Regions from separate parts of the Aeromicrobium fastidiosum genome, predicted to be linked through region 1. Evidence: predicted binding sites of a transcription regulator. Region 1 holds the regulator's gene; the other holds the start of a gene.

Region 1 (5,582 bases):
GCCGGCGGCCGCAGCGCCGAGACGGTGTTCTTCGGGGGCGGCACGCCGACGCAGCTGCCGGCCGACGACCTGGTGCGGATGCTCGCCGCGATCGACGACACGATAGGTCTGGCCGACGGCGTCGAGGTGACGACCGAGGCCAATCCCGACTCCGTGACCCCCGAGTCGCTGGCGACGCTGCGCCGCGGCGGGTTCAACCGCATCTCGTTCGGCGTCCAGTCGGCCGTCCCGCACGTGCTGGCGACGCTCGAGCGCACGCACGACCCCGCCAACGTCCCCCAGGCGGTGCGATGGGCGCGGGAGGCCGGCTTCGAGCAGGTCAGCGTCGACCTGATCTACGGCACGCCGGGGGAGTCGATGGACGACTGGCGCACCAGCCTCGAGCAGGCCGTTGCCCTGGGGCCCGACCACGTCAGCGCCTACGCGCTGATCGTCGAGCAGGGGACGGCCTTCGCACGCAAGGTGCGGCGCGGCGAGGTCGTCATGCCCGACGACGACGAGACCGCCGACAAGTACCTGCTGGCCGACGAGCTGCTCACAGGTGCCGGCCTCGGCTGGTACGAGCTGTCCAACTGGGCGCGCGACGCGGCGGCGCAGTGCCGTCACAACGTCCTCTACTGGCACAGCGACGACTGGTTCGGCATCGGCCCGGGGGCGCACTCGCACCTGGCCGGCGAGCGGTGGTGGAACGTCAAGCACCCCGCCGCCTACGCACAGCGACTCGCCGCGGGGGAGAGCCCGCGCCACGACGGCGAGACGATCGATGCGCCGACGGCCCGCACGGAGCGCATCATGCTCGAGACCCGGCTGCGGTCGGGACTGGCGCTCTCGGCACTCGGTCCGGGCGCCCGCAGCGAGGTCGCGGAGCTGGTGGACAGCGCTCTCGTGACGATCGTCGACGAGCATCTGGTCCTGACACTTACGGGCCGTCTGCTCGCGGACGCGGTCGTCCGAAAATTTATTGAGTAAATCAAGTCTCGTAACCGTGATTTACGTCATACCGTCGTCCCCAGGGAGCGGGTCTATGGGAGTGGACCCGATGTAACAGGGGAGCGGGTGAGGGAGATGTCGTACACGTGTCGGCTCGTCCGGGTGCTGGGAGCACTCGCCACGGCCACAGCACTGGTGATGGTGGGTGTCGTCTCGGCGGCACCGGCAGAGGCGGCGTCGGCCAGCTCGACGACGCTGTGCAAGGGATTCACGGCGTGTGCCAAGCAGGGGCGCAGCCACGCCGGCTACGCCCCGGTGTATCGCGGCTCGTTCTGGAACATGCGGGCGGGGCACAACTGCACCAACTACGTCGGCTACCGCCTGACGAACGGCCGGACGGTCGCGCGTCCACCCGGTGCCAACGGATCAGGCACGTGGGGCGCTGCCGCCCGGAGTGCGGGCATCCCCGTCTCCGGCAAGCCCAGGGTCGGGTCGGTGGCGTGGTGGAAGCCGGGCTACCACGGCGCGTCGCCGGGAGGCCACGTCGCCTACGTCGAGGCGGTGCGTCCCGACGGATCGATCGTCATCTCGGAGGATCACCTGGGCGGCACCTTCATGTGGCGGGTGCTCCGCCGCAACGGCGCAGCCTGGCCGTCCGGCTTCATCCACTTCAGAGAAGGCGACGGGTCGCCACAGGGCAAGATGCTGTGGGCGCGCTCGGAGGGAGCGGGAAAGATCAGGCTCTCGGCCACGGCCAGCGAGCCGGACACGAAGGCCGGTGCCCGCGAGTACCTCGTGACGGTGGGCGGGCCGCGGGAGACCCCCGGGGTCGAGACCGTCCGCTTCAGCACGGAGTTCTTCCGGTTCGAGCGCCTGGCGACGCTGCGCTCACGCGGTGCGACGTCGGTGTTCGTCTACGCGCTCAACACGCCGGGCACGGCAGGCGGGGACGTCCTGCTCGGCAGTGCACCGGTGACGATCGGCTAGGTCGGCCCGTGAGAGCGCTGAGCGGTCAGGTCGAGGGCACCGTCACGAAGTCGATGAGCTCCTCGACCCGGCCGAGGAACTCCGGCTCGAGATCGGCGTAGGAGTCGACGCGACTGAGGATGTGCTTCCAGGCGCGGGCGATGTCGGCCTGGTCGGTGTGCGGCCAGCCGAGCTCACGGCAGATGCCGTGCTTCCAGTCCTGGCCGCGCGGGATGACGGGCCACTGCTCGATGCCGAGCCGGGCGGGCTTGATCGACTGCCAGACGTCGACGTACGGGTGCCCGACCACGAGGACGTGCGGGCGTCCCGACACCTGCTCGGCGATGCGGGTCTCCTTGGAGCCCGGCACGAGATGGTCGACCAGCACACCGAGACGTCGCTCGTGCGTCGGCGCGAACTCGTCGACGATCGCCGACAGGTCGTCGATGCCGCCGAGGTACTCCACCGCGACGCCCTCGATGCGCAGGTCGTCGCCCCACACGCGCTCGACCAGCTCGGCATCGTGCCGGCCCTCCACGAAGATGCGGCTGGGCAGGGCGACACGTGCCTTCGCGCCCTTGACGGCGCGCGAGCCCGAGGCGGTGCGAGTGGCCAGGTGCTGCGTGCCGGCCGACGGGGGGCGCAGCACGACGGGCTTGCCCTCCACGAGGTAGCCCGGGCCGAGGGGGAACGAGCGGCGCTTGAGCCTGCGGTCCTCGAGGATCATCATGCCGAGGTCCTTCTCGACGGCCATGACCTCGCCGCAGAAGCCGCTCGTGGCGTCCTCCACGATCATGCCGCGCTCGACGACCATCTCCTCGGAGCGTCCTCTCGGCGGTTTCTTCCAGTCGCCGGACAGCACGTCGCTGCCGTAACGGTCGATGCTGCCACGATCAGCCATGCAGGGCCCCCAGGAGTCGTTGGTGCAGGTCCTCTAGATCGTCCTTGGTGAGCGGGACCCCGTCGCGCGACGTGCCGAGCACCTGCACGTCACCGTCGAGCAGGCCCAGCGCGAGGTCGACCGCGACGGGCCACGACGGTGGCACCACCGCTGGCAGGTCCGCCGCCCAGAGCTCGCCGAACGCGACGTGGCGTCGTGCCCCGCCGTCGCCGCCCAGCCGGGTGACGGTCATGACCAGCTCGCCGCCCACGGGTCCGTCGCCCAGGTGGGCGACCTCGACGAACACGCCGCCACCCAGGTCGGCCGCCCACACGGACGACATCTCGCCGCCCTGCGACTCGTGCGCGACGGCGGTGCCGTCATCGAGGACGACGCGGCGTGGCTCGAATGTGAGGGATCGCTCATCGCCGACCACGCGCACGTGGCCGTCAGGGGTCTCGCTGATTCCCTCCACGTCGTTAGACTGGCACTTGGCCGGTGCGAGTGCCAGGACGACGCGCTGAACATCCGGTGACGATCACGACGAGGCCACGAAGGAGAAGACACATGTCAGACGACCGCAGGCTCGACGTGCTGCGCGCCATCGTCGAGGACTACGTCGCCACCCAGGAGCCGGTCGGCTCCCGGTCGCTGCTCGACCGCCACCAGCTGGGCGTCTCGCCCGCCACGATCCGCAACGACATGGCGGCGCTCGAGGACGAGGGCTACATCACGCAGCCCCACACCAGTGCCGGCCGCATCCCCACCGACAAGGGCTACCGGCTGTTCGTCGACCGGCTCTCGACCGTCAAGGCGCTGTCGCCGGCCGAGCGGCGGGCCATCGAGACCTTCCTCACCGGGGCGGTCGACGTCGACGACGTCGTGCAGCGCAGCGTCAAGGTGCTGGCGCAGCTGACCAACCAGGTCGCGATCGTGCAGTACCCGTCGCTGACCCGGTCCACGGTCCGCCACATCGAGCTCGTGGCGCTCGAGGGCTCGCGTGTGCTGCTGGTCGTCATCACGAGCAGCGGACGCGTCGAGCAGCGCATCATCGAGCTGGTCGAGACCCCCGACACCGAGCTCGTCGCCGAGATGCGCACCCGCATCGCGCGGGCGACGGTGGGCGAGCGGCTTCCCGAGGCGTCCCTGCGGCTGGCCGACATGATCGAGACCTTCGCGGCCAACGACCGTCCGGTCGTCACGTCGATCGTGACGACCCTGACCCACACGTTCAGCAACGAGCGGTCCGACGAGCGCATCGCCGTCGGCGGCACCGCCAACCTCGCCCGCTTCGGCAGCGACTTCGACACCGCGATCAAGCCGGTGCTCGAGGCGATGGAGGAGCAGGTCGTGCTGCTCAAGCTGCTGGGCGAGGCCACGAGCGGCCTGTCCGTCCGCATCGGCACCGAGACGGGGCACGAGGGACTGTCGAGCACGGCCGTCGTGTCGTCCGCCTACGGGGCGGACGACCTGGCGCTCGCGACGCTCGGCACCGTCGGACCCACCCGCATGGACTATCCCGCGACGATGGCCGCCGTCGGCGCCGTCGCCCGCTACGTCGGCCGCACGCTGGCCGACAACTGACATCTGACCGCCTCACGTAAGGGCTATCGAGCACCCATGGCACAGGACTACTACGCAACGCTGGGCGTCGCCCGCGAGGCGACCCCCGAAGAGGTCAAGAAGGCCTATCGCAAGCTCGCACGTCAGTACCACCCCGACGTCAACGACGCGCCCGACGCCTCCGACAAGTTCAAGGAGCTGACGATCGCGTACGAGGTGCTGTCCGATCCGCAGAAGCGGTCGGTCTTCGACCGCGGCGGCGATCCCATGAGGGGCGGCGGAGGGGGAGCTGGCTTCGGCGGCGGCGGTCAGGGCTTCAACTTCGACGACATCATGGATGCCTTCTTCGGCCAGAACGGCCAGCGGGGTCCGCGTCCACGCCAGCAGCGGGGCCAGGACGCCCTGCTGCGTCTCGACGTCGACCTGGCCGAGGCGGCCTTCGGCGTCACGCACGACATCAAGGTCGACACCGCGGTGACCTGCACGACGTGCGAGGGCAGCGGCGCGGCCAATGGGTCGCAGCCCGAGACGTGCCGCACGTGCCACGGCCACGGCGACGTCCAGCACGTCCAGCGCTCGCTGCTCGGCGACATCCGCACGTCCCGCCCGTGCCCCACGTGCCACGGCTTCGGCACCGTCATCCCCGATCCGTGCCCCGAGTGCGCCGGCGAGGGCCGTGTGCGGTCGCGTCGCTCGATCTCGGTCACGATCCCGGCCGGCGTCGACCAGGGAACCCGCATCCAGCTCGGCGGCGAGGGCGAGGTCGGCCCCGGTGGGGGACCTGCCGGAGACCTCTACCTCGAGATCAACGTGGCCCGTCACCCCGTCTTCCAGCGCAAGGGCGACCAGCTGTTCTGCCAGGTCGCCGTGCCGATGACCGCCGCGGCGCTCGGCACGCACCTCGACATCCCGACGCTCGAGGCCGATGTGGCCGGCACGGCCGAGGCCGACCGCACCGTCGGGCTCGACGTCCCCGCCGGCACCCAGTCGGGCGAGACGATGACGATCAAGGGCGTGGGCGTGCCCCGGCTGCGTGGCTCGGGTCGCGGAGACCTCAAGGTGCAGGTCGTCGTCGAGACGCCCTCGCGCATCGACGACGAGCAGCGCGTCCTGCTCGAGCAGCTCGCGAAGCTGCGCGACGAGGAGCGTCCCGAGGCGCTCATGGGCACCCACCACAAGGGTGTCTTCCACAAGATCAAGGACGCTTTCAAGTGAGCTTGCGAACTGAACGAAGGAGATGCAA
Region 2 (5,582 bases), 1.8 Mb from region 1:
CGTCGAGCAGCTCGGGCAGGGTCTTGCCGTCGAAGTCGACGACCAGGATCGGCGCGAGCTTCTTGATCGCGGTGGCCGAAGCCTCGTTGACGTACCAGAGATCGGGCGCGAGGTACTGGCTCGTGATGACGAGGTCGGGCTTCAGGGCCGCGACCTTCTCGACGTCGACGTCGCCGTACTCGCCGCCGCCCGTGACGTCCTCGACCGAGTCGATGTCGAGGCCCGCGACCTGTGCGGCGTCGCCATCGCCCTTGAGCGGGCCGAACACGCCGACGATCTTGTCGCCGAGGCCGAGGTCGGACAGCGCCGCGGCCATCGACGACTGGACGACCAGGCGGTCGGGCATCTCGTCGAGCTGGATCTTGGTGCCGAGGTCGTCGGTGAACGAGAACGCCTGCTTGTCGGCGGAGGCCCCGTCCGAGTCGGACGAGCCGCAGGCGGCGGGGATCAGCAGGGCGACGGCGGCCACGAGGGCTGCACCGATACGACGGTTCACAGAATTCTTCTCCAGAGGTCAGGTCACTGATACGAAGGTGAGCCTAACCTAGGGTTGCCTACCCTGATACGTGGCCCTCGTCATACGCGAAGGCGACCCGGCGGCGATCGGCGTCGACCTCGGCGAGCGTGACCGTGACCCGCTCACCCTCCGGCAACCCGAGACCCGTGCACCGCGCCACGACCGGCGGCTCGAGGAGCATGACCTCTCCCCCGTCGTCGTCGGCCCTCACCACGATCGCCTCGAACGACTCGCCGACGCGGCCGGCCAGCTCCCACACCTCGGCGAGGTCGACCGCCGCCCTGTCGGCGGCCGAAGCCCGCCGGTCGGACGCGTGCATGATCTCGCCCAGGGTTGGCAGCCCTTCACGCGTCCACGCGGGCACCGGAACGCCGGCGCAGATCGCGAGGCACACCTCGGTGCCGAAGCGGTCGGCCAGCCGGCGCAGCGGTGCGGTCACGTGGGCGTACGGCGCGCCGATGCCGGCGTGGAGGGGCTGCGCGGGCGGCGCCCCGTCGAAGGACTCGTAACCGGCCCCACGCAGCAGGCCGGTCGCCTCGCGCATGAGGGCGATCGCGGCAGGATCGTCGACGTCGAGCCCAGCCAGCACCTCCGCGGGTGTGGCACCGTCCGGGACGGCGATGCCGAGGGTGCGAGCAGTGCGCAGGAAGGCCGCGAGGGCCTGCGGCTCGGCAGGCGGCAGGGTGCGCAGGAGCCCGACACCGGCCTCGAGCATCAGCTGCGCCGCTCCCATCCCGGTCAGCAGCGACACCTCGGTGTTCCACGCGTCGACCTCGGTGCGCCCGTGCATGCGCACGACCCAGTCATCACGTGTCTCGTCGCGCACGACCTCCTGCTCGGGCAAGGCGAGCTCGATGGCACCCAGCGAGACCCGCAACGCCCGTCGCAGTCGGCCGAGATCACCCAGCGCCTCGACGGACGGATGGGGCGATCCGGCGTCGACGGATGCCTGGACGCCCTCGTAGTCGAGCCTGGCCACCGATCGCACCAGCGCGCGGCGCACCGTCGCACGGCCCGCGACTCCTGCGGCGTCGACCTCGATCGTCCAGAGGGCCGCGCGCCGCACCTGGTCGGGCAGGAGGCTCAGTGCGTCCTCCGAGAGCACCGGCGGGTGCAGCGGGACGCGGCCGTCGGGCAGGTAGATCGTCTGCCCGCGACGACGCGCCTCGGCGTCGATCGCGCCTCCCGGCGGGATGACCGAGCCCAGGTCGGCGATCGCGTAGTGCACGCGGAAGCCGTCCCCGACGCGCTCGATGAGCAGCGCCTGGTCGAGGTCGCGCGAGCCCGGCGGGTCGATCGTCACGAACGGGATCGCGGTGGCGTCCTCGATCGCGGGCAGTCCGAGCTCCGCGATCACGACTGCCTCGGCGAGCACATCGGCTCCGAAGCGGTCGGACGCAGCTGCGGGCGGCAGGTCGAGCTCGGCGCGCAGGGCGGAGAAGTCGTGGGGCACGTCGTGACGGTACCCCGGGGCCCAGTACTCGCACTCGGTACGCGAGCCCGCACCAACGAGCGAGACGGATGGCTCACCGGAGCCATCCGTCTCACTTCACTGCTGGGTCGGGATCAGTGGTTGTGACCCGCGTGCGCGTCATCGGCCTCTTCGGCCGGCTTCTCGACGATCAGCGTCTCGGTCGTGAGCAGCATCGCGGTGATCGACGCGGCGTTGGCGAGCGCGGAACGCGTCACCTTGACCGGGTCGAGGACGCCCTGGGCGACCAGGTCGCCGTACTCGCCCGTGGCCGCGTTGTAGCCCTCGCCGCTCTCGCGGACCTTGTTGACGACGACCTCGCCGGAGACGCCGCCGTTGCGGGCGATCCACTCGAGCGGGGCGTCGGCGCCGAGGCGGACGATGCGGACACCGACGGCCTCGTCACCGGTCAGGCCGAGGTTGCCCTCGAGCACCGAGACGGCGTGGACGAGGGCCGAGCCGCCGCCGGCGACGATGCCCTCCTCGATGGCCGCGCGGGTCGCCGAGACGGCGTCCTCGATGCGGTGCTTCTTCTCCTTGAGCTCGACCTCGGTGGCCGCGCCGACCTGGATGACGCAGACGCCGCCGGCCAGCTTGGCCAGCCGCTCCTGCAGCTTCTCGCGGTCCCAGTCGGAGTCGGTGTTCTCGATCTCGGCCTTGATCTGCGCGACGCGACCGTCGACGCCGGCCTTGTCGCCGCCGCCCTCGATGATCGTCGTGTCGTCCTTGGTGATGACGATGCGGCGAGCCGTGCCGAGCGCCTCGAGGCCGATCGTGTCGAGCTTGAGACCGACGTCGGGCGTCACGACCTCGGCGCCCGTGAGGGTCGCGATGTCCTGCAGCATGGCCTTGCGACGGTCACCGAAGGCGGGAGCCTTGACGGCGGCCGAGGTGAACGTGCCCTTGATCTTGTTGACGACCAGGGTCGAGAGCGCCTCGCCCTCGACGTCCTCGGCGATGATGAACAGCGGCTTGCCGGCCTGGACGACCTTCTCGAGGATCGGGAGCAGGTCGCTGACCGACGAGATCTTGCCCTGGTTGACCAGGATGTAGGGATCGTCGAGGACGACCTCCATGCGCTCGGTGTCGGTCACCATGTACGGCGACAGGTAGCCCTTGTCGAACTGCATGCCCTCGGTGAACTCGAGCTCGGTGCCCATGGTGTTGGACTCCTCGACCGTGATCACGCCGTCCTTGCCGACCTTGTCGAAGGCCTCGGCGATGAGCTCGCCGATGTGGGCGTCACGCGACGACACCGTGGCGACGTCGGTCATGTCCTTGATGTCGTCGACCTCGCGGGCGACGGAGTGCAGCTGCTCGACGACGGCCTTGACGGCGGCCTCGATGCCCTTCTTGAGGCCGACCGGGTTGGCACCGGCGGCGACGGCGCGCAGGCCCTCGTGGACCATGGCCTGGGCCAGCACCGTCGCGGTCGTCGTGCCGTCACCGGCGACGTCGTTGGTCTTGGTGGCGACTTCCTTGGCCAGCTGGGCGCCGAGGTTCTCGAACGGGTCGTCGAGCTCGATCTCGCGCGCGACGGTCACGCCGTCGTTGGTGATCGTGGGAGCGCCCCACTTCTTGTCGAGGACGACGTAGCGACCCTTGGGGCCGAGCGTCACCTTGACGGTGTTGGCGAGCTTGTCGACGCCGCGCTCGAGCGAGCGGCGCGCGTCCTCGTCGAATTCGAGAATCTTGGGCATGTCAGCCTCTTTCAAAAAATCTAATGGGGTGCGACTGGGGGGGGGAGCGTGAGAGCCCCGGCACCCCCACGAGAGGGGTGCCGGGGCGTCAGATCACGAAACGACAGCGAGGACGTCGCGCGCGGAGAGGATGAGGTACTCCTCGCCCGCGTACTTGACCTCGGTGCCGCCGTACTTGCTGAAGATGACCTTGTCGCCCTCGGCGACGTCCAGCGGGACGCGGTTGCCGTTGTCGTCGACCCGACCGGGGCCCACTGACACGACGATGCCTTCCTGCGGCTTCTCCTTGGCGGTGTCCGGGATGACGAGTCCGGATGCGGTGGTCTGCTCTGCTTCGACGACCTGGATGACCAGGCGGTCTTCGAGCGGCTTGATGGTGACCGACACGTGTCGACCTCCCCTTTCAACGGGTGAACGTTGGACGGTGGTGAGGACGCCGTCGCGGGGGTCGTTCTCACCGGATCTTTAGCACTCTCAGGAGGAGAGTGCCAATACGAAACGTAGCACGAGGCTGGCACTCGACCCAAGGGAGTGCCAGAGGTTTTCGCGCTCGGCGAACGACCTGCGACCGACACGGCACACTTCTCCCCATGGACCTGGCGACGTTCGAGCGACTGTTGGCACCCGAGGGGCAGGAGCTGCTGTCCGAGGTGGCCGCCCGGGCGGGCGTCGAGAGCGACCTCGGGCTCGGCACGCGACTGCGCAAGAAGCACGCGCCCGACCTGGTTGCGGCAGCCGTGACCCAGAACCACCTGCGCGGCAAGGCCGCCGCCAAGTTCGGTGCCGACGCGCCGAAGATGTACTTCACGCACGACGCGCTCGAGCAGTCCACGCGCCTGCGCGTCGCGGCCCACCGCGCCGAGCGCCTCGCCGCGACCGGATCGACGTCCGTCGTCGACCTCGGCTGCGGCATCGGCGGCGACCTCGTGGCACTGGCCCGCGCCGGCCTCGACGTCCGCGGGGTCGAGCGCGATCCCGTCCGGGCGGCGATCGCGTCGGCCAACCTGCGCGCGCTCGGCCTGGGCGGCGAGGTGCAGTGCGCCGACGCCCAGCAGGTCGAGATCGGACGCGACGAGGTCGCCTTCATCGACCCGGCACGCCGCGACGCCCGGGGGCGAACGTTCTCGACGGCCGACCTGCAGCCACCGTGGGAGTGGGTCCGCCACCTGCTCGCGGGGCGCGCGGTCGCCAAGGTCATGCCCGGCCTGGCACATGACGCGGTGCCCGGTGGCGTCGAGGCCGAGTGGGTCAGCGACGGCGGCGACCTCGTCGAGGCGTGCCTGTGGGGGGCACCCTTCGCCTCGACCCGCCGGCGCGCCACGGCGCTCCCGTCCGGGGCCGGGCTGTCCGCCGACGACACCCCGGCGGCCGTGGCCGTGGCTGACGTCGGCACCTACCTCTACGAGCCCGACGACGCGGTCATCCGGGCCGGGCTCGTCAGCGAGCTCGCGACCACGATGGGCGGCTGGCTACCCGACTCCCACATCGCCTACATCAGCTCCTACCGGGCCGAGACGACACCGCTGGCGCGGGGGTTCCGCGTCGTCGACGAGCTGCCGTTCCGCGAGAAGCCGCTCAAGGCCGCGCTGCAGGTGCGGCGCGTCGGCACGGTGACGATCAAGAAGCGCGGGGTCGACATCGTGCCCGAGGAGCTCGTGCGACGCATGAAGCTCAAGGGCCCGCAGAAGGCGCTGATCGTCATGACCCGGGTGCAGGGCCAGGGGCGGGCCTTCCTCGTGGAGCGCCTCTGACCCGCCACCCGCCGGCGGATCCGCGAGTGCTGGGTTCTGGACGTTCTGAGACGGCGCGTCTGTCCACTGTGCACCGCTCGCACCCCTGAACGCACCATTCGAGCGCCGGCCTCCCTAGGCTGGACCGGTGCGCATCGACCTCA

The links. Region 1 encodes HrcA, which represses chaperone genes, less so after heat shock. Its sites were predicted from a motif close to TTGGCACTCGNNNNNNNCGAGTGCCAA; they were not measured.
Region 2: a site for HrcA is predicted at 4,200-4,226, ahead of groES (co-chaperone GroES). Genes of this name have one in related genera too.

What each region holds. Positions count from the first base shown of each region.
Region 1 covers NZ_JAGIOG010000001.1:3,739,107-3,744,688, reverse strand. Annotated here, with positions in the region: gene hemW (radical SAM family heme chaperone HemW) at 1-969, shown strand, start outside; gene JOF40_RS18675 (CHAP domain-containing protein) at 1,066-1,917, shown strand; gene JOF40_RS18670 (DUF3097 domain-containing protein) at 1,943-2,797, opposite strand; gene JOF40_RS18665 (hypothetical protein) at 2,790-3,251, opposite strand; gene hrcA (heat-inducible transcriptional repressor HrcA) at 3,344-4,360, shown strand; gene dnaJ (molecular chaperone DnaJ) at 4,397-5,554, shown strand.
Region 2 covers NZ_JAGIOG010000001.1:1,937,064-1,942,645, reverse strand. Annotated here, with positions in the region: gene JOF40_RS09655 (ABC transporter substrate-binding protein) at 1-496, opposite strand, end outside; gene JOF40_RS09650 (RNB domain-containing ribonuclease) at 555-1,970, opposite strand; gene groL (chaperonin GroEL) at 2,084-3,688, opposite strand; gene groES (co-chaperone GroES) at 3,782-4,075, opposite strand; gene JOF40_RS09635 (class I SAM-dependent methyltransferase) at 4,279-5,439, shown strand; gene JOF40_RS09630 (LamB/YcsF family protein) at 5,567-5,582, shown strand, end outside.